Regions from separate parts of the Streptosporangium sp. G12 genome, predicted to be linked through region 1. Evidence: predicted binding sites of a transcription regulator. Region 1 holds the regulator's gene; the other holds the start of a gene.

The links. Region 1 encodes LexA, which represses DNA repair genes until DNA is damaged. Its sites were predicted from a motif close to TCGAACANNTGTTCGA; they were not measured.
Region 2: the regulator LexA is predicted to act here: its motif matches at 1,864-1,879, upstream of recA (recombinase RecA).

The regions. Positions count from the first base shown of each region.
Region 1 is NZ_JBRIQO010000005.1:313,058-316,466, forward strand. Features, by position in the region: gene nrdR (transcriptional regulator NrdR) at 1-398, opposite strand, end outside; gene ACVCAG_RS10485 (LysM peptidoglycan-binding domain-containing protein) at 836-1,102, opposite strand; gene lexA (transcriptional repressor LexA) at 1,923-2,633, shown strand; gene leuS (leucine--tRNA ligase) at 2,836-3,409, opposite strand, start outside.
Region 2 is NZ_JBRIQO010000004.1:228,855-232,263, reverse strand. Features, by position in the region: gene recX (recombination regulator RecX) at 1-600, opposite strand, end outside; gene recA (recombinase RecA) at 615-1,757, opposite strand; gene ACVCAG_RS08080 (hypothetical protein) at 2,093-2,371, shown strand; gene ACVCAG_RS08075 (DUF3046 domain-containing protein) at 2,454-2,648, opposite strand; gene ACVCAG_RS08070 (VOC family protein) at 2,884-3,372, opposite strand.

The DNA of each region.
Region 1 (3,409 bases):
GTCTCGAACCCCCGGTAGACGGAGGCGAACCGCAGGTACGCCACCTCGTCCAGCTCGCGGAGCGGGCCCAGGATGGCCAGCCCGACCTCGTGGGCCGCGATCTCGGCGCACCCGGTGGCCCGGATGCTCTCCTCGACCCGCTGGCCCAGCTGCGCCAGGGAGTCCTCGCTGACGGACCGCCCCTGGCAGGCCCGCCGGACCCCGGCGATCACCTTGTCCCTGAAGAACGGCTCCGTCACACCGCTGCGCTTGCTCACCATGAGCAGGACGGTCTCCTGCGTGGTGAACCTGCGCCCGCATTCGGAGCACGTGCGCCTGCGGCGGATGGCCCCACCGTCCTCGGTGGCCCGGCTGTCGATGACTCGCGTGTCGAGATGGCGACAGAACGGACAATGCACGCGTGTCGCCTCCTTGACTACCGAAGCGGCCGACCCACTTCACCTACCCACCACGCGCACGCCCAGACGCTCGCGCACACACCTTCGAATAGTCGAGGTGCGGTAATGGAAACACAATCTGTGGTGAAGGGTTGCGATGCAGCCACTAGATGTTGTGGTCCAACCGTAGAAGTGCGCGACCATGAACGCAAGTTGAAACGACCTTGCCGGACGAAGTCGCTGATCAGCCGTCACATCCCGGCGTGTCGCCACCCGGGCGAGACCCCTCTCGTCCCGGGCACCTCTTCCCTCACAAACGCCCCGGGCGATCTGTCAGGCGAGACACCCCGCACTCCCCCTCCCCGCCCGCCGACCGCCCTCTCGGACCCCTCCCCCACGTACGCCGCCGCCCCTCCCCCACCTCGGGGGTCCACCTCGGGGACAGGCCCTCCCGGGCCTCAGCGGACGAGGCCCTCGGGGAGATAGAGCCGGGTCCCCGGCCGGACCGTCGAGCCGGACAGCCCGTTCAGGTCCATGACACGACGGACCATCGGGCCGGCGTCGGCCTCCTCCGTCAACGCGTCCGCGATCTCCCACAGCGTGTCGCCCGCGTGCACCGTGATCCGGGGAAGGCCCTCAAGGTCCGGTCGCCCGCCCGCCGAGGCCATGTCGATGCGCCCGCCGATCCAGAGCACCCCCAGGGTGAGGAGCGCGAGCACCGTCACCGCCACAATCCTTCCACGCCTGGTGAGCCGGAGTGGCCGCCGGACGGACGACGGACGGGCGACGCCGGAACGGCGGGCCCGCACCACGGGCGCCACCGCCGATCCCGGCGCCCTCCTCGGCCCGGATCCGCTCCCGAGCCCCCGCTCCGGCTCACGGCCAGGCCTCCGGCCCGGCTCGCGACCGGGTCGCCGTCTCCGCTCGCGCCCGGACGACCGCCCGGACTCCCGGCCGGACCCCTGCCCGGATTCACGCCCGGACAGCCGCTCGGCCCCCGGCCGGGACCCCTGCCCGGACCTCCGCCCCGGCTCACGGGCGGCCGCCTGTCCGGATTCGCGCCCAGACGCCCGCTCGGACACCCGCTCGAGGCCCTGCCCGGACCTCCGCCCCGGCCCACGGCCGGGGCGCGGCCCCGGCAGCGGTCCCGACACCGGCGCCGACCCCCGCCCGGACCCCGGCCCGGGCCCCGCCTCGGACCTTCGCGCGACCTCCGGCTCCGGCTCCGGTCGCGGGGGCGGCACGAGCCGCAGGCGCGGCGCCTCCGGTGAGCGCCGCGCCGCCCGGGATGCCGGCACGGTCCTGGATCGCGGTGTCGTCGTGGTCGGTTTCATGGTGACCCCCATCCCCTCGACCTGGCCGAACACATGTCGAAGAAAGATCGGCGAATCGAACACGATGTCGATCGAACTCCCGTACGATGTTGTACACCACGGCGTCGCCGATTTCGAGGACATTCGAACAATTGTTTGAATATGATCTTCGGCCGAGGTATGGTCGCTGTGTGCGACGTGTTAAATACAGACCGGGAGGCGAGGAGTTCGTATGAGCCAGCACAACGAGAACGGTTCGGCCGCCAGCGACCTGGCGGTGCGAAGGCGTGACTCCCTTGGCCTCACCCCCAGGCAGCGGAAGATCCTTGAGGTGATCCGCGATTCCGTGCAGCAGCGCGGTTACCCGCCGTCCATGCGGGAGATCGGTGAGGCGGTGCAGCTCACCAGCACCTCCAGCGTGTCGCACCAGCTGACGGCTTTGCAACGCAAGGGCTACCTGCGGCGTGATCCGCACCGCCCCCGCGCCCTGGAGGTCCGCCTTCCCGGCGAGCCCGTGCTGTGGGTGGATCCCGACTCCGGCGAGGACGAGGCCCCGGTCAGCCGCCCGACCGCCGCCTACGTCCCCCTGGTGGGCCGGATCGCCGCCGGTGGTCCCATCCTCGCCGAGGAGAGCATCGAGGACGTCTTCGCCCTGCCCAAGCAGCTTGTCGGCGAGGGCACCCTCTTCCTCCTCCAGGTGACCGGTGACTCGATGATCGAGGCCGCCATCGCCAACGGCGACTGGGTGGTCGTACGCCAGCAGCCGGTCGCCGACAACGGCGACGTGGTCGCGGCGATGATCGACGGTGAGGCCACGGTCAAGACCTTCAAGCGCAGAGACGGCCATGTCTGGCTGGTCCCGCACAACCCCAACTACGACCCGATCCCGGGTGACGAGGCCACCGTGCTCGGCAAGGTCGTCGCGGTCCTCCGCAAGCTCTGACGCGAGCGTTCCGGGGCGAGCTCCGGACCGTTCTTCTCCGCGCCTGCTGAGCGAGTTTCGAAACACGTCGTCCCGAGGCGAGTTCCATACCACGCGCCTCCGGCCTCCACGCGACACGCCGGAGGACGCGCGACACGCCGGATGGGCGGTGTCCCGACACGGGATACCGCCCATCCGGCGTTCTCAGGGCTTCCCCGGCCGCCTAGGGGACGATGTTGACCAGCTTGGGCGCGCGGACGATCACCTTTCGCGGCTCCCCGGACAGGAAGGACCGAACCTTCTCCGACGCCAGGGCCAGCGCCTCCAGGTCCGCCTCGGAGATCTCCGGGGAGACCTCCAGCCGGTCGCGCACCTTGCCCGCGACCTGGACGACGCAGGTGACCGACTCCTGGACCAGCAGTGCCGGATCGGCGACCGGCCAGCCCGCGGTGGCGACCGAGGCGGAGTGCCCCAGCCGCTCCCAGCCCTCCTCCGCCGCGTACGGCGCGACCAGGGACAGCATGACCGCCAGGGTCTCGGCGGCCTCCCTGACCGCCGGGTCGGCGGCGCCGGGCCCGGAGTCGATGGCCTTGCGGGCCGCGCTCGTCAGCTCCATCATGCGGGCCACCGCGACGTTGAAGCGGTGGGAGTCGACCAGCTTGGTGACCTCGTCGATGGTGTGGTGGACGACCTTGCGCAGGTTCAGGTCTCCGGCGGTGACGTCCACCCCGGGCGCCGAGGCCGCGCCGGCCTCGGCCATCACCCGGAACGCGCGGGCCAGGAACTTCTGCGACGCC
Region 2 (3,409 bases), on a different contig from region 1:
CGAGCTCACCCATGCCGCGGCGAACGCCTCGTCGTCGATGAGCCCGACCTCGGAGAAGCGCTCCAGCACGGCGTCCGCCGCCTCCTGGGGCACCTCGCGCTTACGCAGCGCCTCCGCGAGCTGGGCCCGGGTGCGCGGCGCCATGGTCAGCAGCCGCAGGCAGATGCCCCGCGCAACCGCCTGCGGATCGGATCCGGCCCCCCGGCTCGCCCGAGACCCCTCGGCCGGCCCGTCGGACCCGTCACCTCCACCGGACCCGTCACGTCCACCGAACCTGCCGCGTGCGCCGGACCTGCCGGATCCGTAAATTCCGTCAGGTCCATCGGACCCGTCGGATCGGTCGGATCGGTCGGAAAGAAAGCCCGGGGTGGCGCTCCCGGACCGCCGCCCACGCCGTGAGGCACGTTTCTTCCGGCCTCGCGGCCCGTCACTCGCCGGGTCCGCGGCTTCCTCACGAAAGCCTCCCTCCGAGGCGGACGAACCGTGGTCGTGGTCGCGGCCGCGCCGGCCCGGTGAACCCTCCCGAGGTTCGTCGGGCCAGGCTCCCCAGTCTCTCGGCCCGGCCTCGCCGGCCGGACCGGAGTCAGGTCCCGTGGTCATCGATCAGCCCGGATTCAGGCGTCACCCGGCTTGGGGGCGGCGGCGGCCTTGGAACCGCGACCGGACGCGGCGGGAGCCGAAGCGGCAGCGGACGCGCGACCGGACGCGGCGGCAGGGGCCGAAGCCGCGGGGACGGGCGACGGGGCGGCCGGGCTGTCGACGCGCGGGCCGACGCCGAGCTTCTCCTTGATCTTCTTCTCGATCTCGTTCGCCATGTCCGGGTGGCTCTTGAGGAAGTTTCGCGCGTTCTCCTTGCCCTGACCGAGCTGGTCACCCTCGTAGGTGTACCAGGCGCCGGACTTGCGGACGAAGCCGTGCTCGACACCCATGTCGATCAGGCCGCCCTCGCGGGAGATGCCGACGCCGTAGAGGATGTCGAAGTCGGCCACGCGGAAGGGCGGGGCCATCTTGTTCTTGACGACCTTCACCCGGGTGCGGTTGCCGACCGCCTCGGTGCCGTCCTTCAGCGTCTCGATGCGGCGGATGTCGAGGCGGACCGAGGCGTAGAACTTCAGCGCCTTTCCACCGGTCGTGGTCTCGGGCGAGCCGAACATGACGCCGATCTTCTCACGGAGCTGGTTGATGAAGATCGCGGTGGTGCCGGTGTTGTTGAGCGCGCCGGCGACCTTGCGCAGCGCCTGGGACATCAGACGGGCCTGCAGGCCGACGTGGCTGTCGCCCATCTCGCCCTCGATCTCGGCCTTGGGCACCAGGGCCGCGACCGAGTCGATGACCAGCAGGTCGACGGCGCCGGACCGGATCAGCATGTCGGCGATCTCCAGCGCCTGCTCACCGGTGTCGGGCTGGGAGACGAGCAGCGCGTCGGTGTCGACGCCCAGCTTCTGGGCGTACTCCGGGTCGAGCGCGTGCTCGGCGTCGATGAACGCGGCGATGCCGCCACCACGCTGGGCGTTGGCCACCGCGTGCAGGGCGACCGTGGTCTTGCCCGAGGACTCGGGACCGTAGACCTCGACGATGCGGCCGCGCGGGAAGCCGCCGATGCCGAGGGCCACGTCGAGCGCGATGGAGCCGGTGGGAACCACCTCGATGGGCGCCCGGGTCTCGTCGCCCAGGCGCATGATCGAGCCCTTGCCGAACTGCCGCTCGATCTGAGCGAGTGCGGTCTCAAGCGCCTTCTCGCGGTCGTTAGCTGCCATGGGTGCCCCCTGAAGGGTCGCGGGTTGGATCGGTTGCCAGAAAGCTACGGGGTGCCGCCGACAATTTCGGGAGGGCACGCCAAGAGTGGTGGCTTGTTCAATATAGCCGAACGACTGTTCGATCGCCGCCCGTTGGCACCATACGTTGCGGGAGTCACGAACCGCCGCGGAGTCCCCCCGCGCACGACCAGGCACGGCCGGGCAGGCCGGCTGGCCACGGCTCCGGGAGGTGCGGACCCCATCCGGGAGGCGACATTTCCAAGAATTGCCCAGGACCTGTTGTAACCGGGTTGACCTGGAGTGATCCTGAGGGGAAACGACCCGAGGTGTCCGACGTGCCCAACACGTTCACGCAGCAACGTCTAGCCCATCTCGATTCCCTCGCCGCCGAGCTGCGACAACGAGGGCTGGCGAGCCGCACCCTCGGAGGCGCCGCCCCGGTGCTGTGGGTGTGGCATCCGGACAGCCGTCGGCAGACCATCGTCTTCGCCACCCCGGTCAGGGACGGCTGGCTGTTTCTGTGGGCACCGGACGGTGAGGAGAGCACCGACGATCCCGCGCGGGCGGCCGATTCGGTGGAGAAGCTCCTCGCCCCGCTCACGGAACCGTCCTGAGCGGGCCCTTAACGCTCTCCGGCTTCCGCTTACCGGGCCGCGTGTCTCCGGCCCGCTCACCGGGCCGCGTGCTTACCGGCTCTCAGCGAAGCCTGGGAGCGACGTCGGTCACCCCGCACACGGCGTGCCAGACCTCCTTGGCGCCGACCCCCTCGGCCAGCGCCTGGATCACGGTCCGGCCGCCGAGATCGGCGATGACGTAGTCGCGGGCCCACGACTCGGCGTACTGGTCGCCGAAGTGTGACTTCATCCGCTTCCAGAAATCCGATAGGCGCATGCCTCAAGTATGGATGCCCTCCGGCGTGCCGCGGCCCACCCCGGCGCGCCGCCGGGCCGCAAGGCGCCCGCGTCCCGCTCTCCCGGCCTTCGCCGGACGGGGACGAGCCGGAGACGGAGCGGACGAGACGGGGAAGGGCGGACGAGACGGGGACAGGCGGGAGGAGCGTCGCAGGCGAGGACGAGGACGAGGACGAGGGGGAAGGCGTGGGCGGCCGGAGGCGGGAGAGGGGTCGTCAGAGCACGCGGGAGCCGTACATCTCGCCGAGGGGGTCGGCGAGCAGTTCCAGGCGGGCCCCGTCGGGATCGGCGAAGTAGATCGACGCACCGCTCTCGACCTGGTGCGGAACGCCCGCCGCCTCCAGCTTGCCCCGCAGGCGCTCCCACGTGGAGGGATCGACGGAGATGGCGACGTGGTGGAGCCCGCCGAGGACCTCCTTGTAGGGGCCGAGCTCCAGACCGGGGAAGTCGAAGAAGGCGAGCAGGTTGCCGTTGCCGATGTCGAAGAAGAAGTGGTTGGACCCCCGGTAGTCGCGGTTCTCGAAGATCTCCGTCAGCGGGAACTCCAGAAGGTCCTGGTAGAACGCGATCGTCGTCTCGACGTCGGAGGAGATCAGCGCGAAGTGGTGCAGCCCCCTCGCGCTGCTCGGCGGGCGGTGCGCCCTGAGGTGTTCCGCCTTGATCCGCTCGCGCGTCGCCTCGATGGCCTGATGGTCGATGCTCACCGTTAGCTCACCACTCAATACGTCGTGTGTTCGTCAA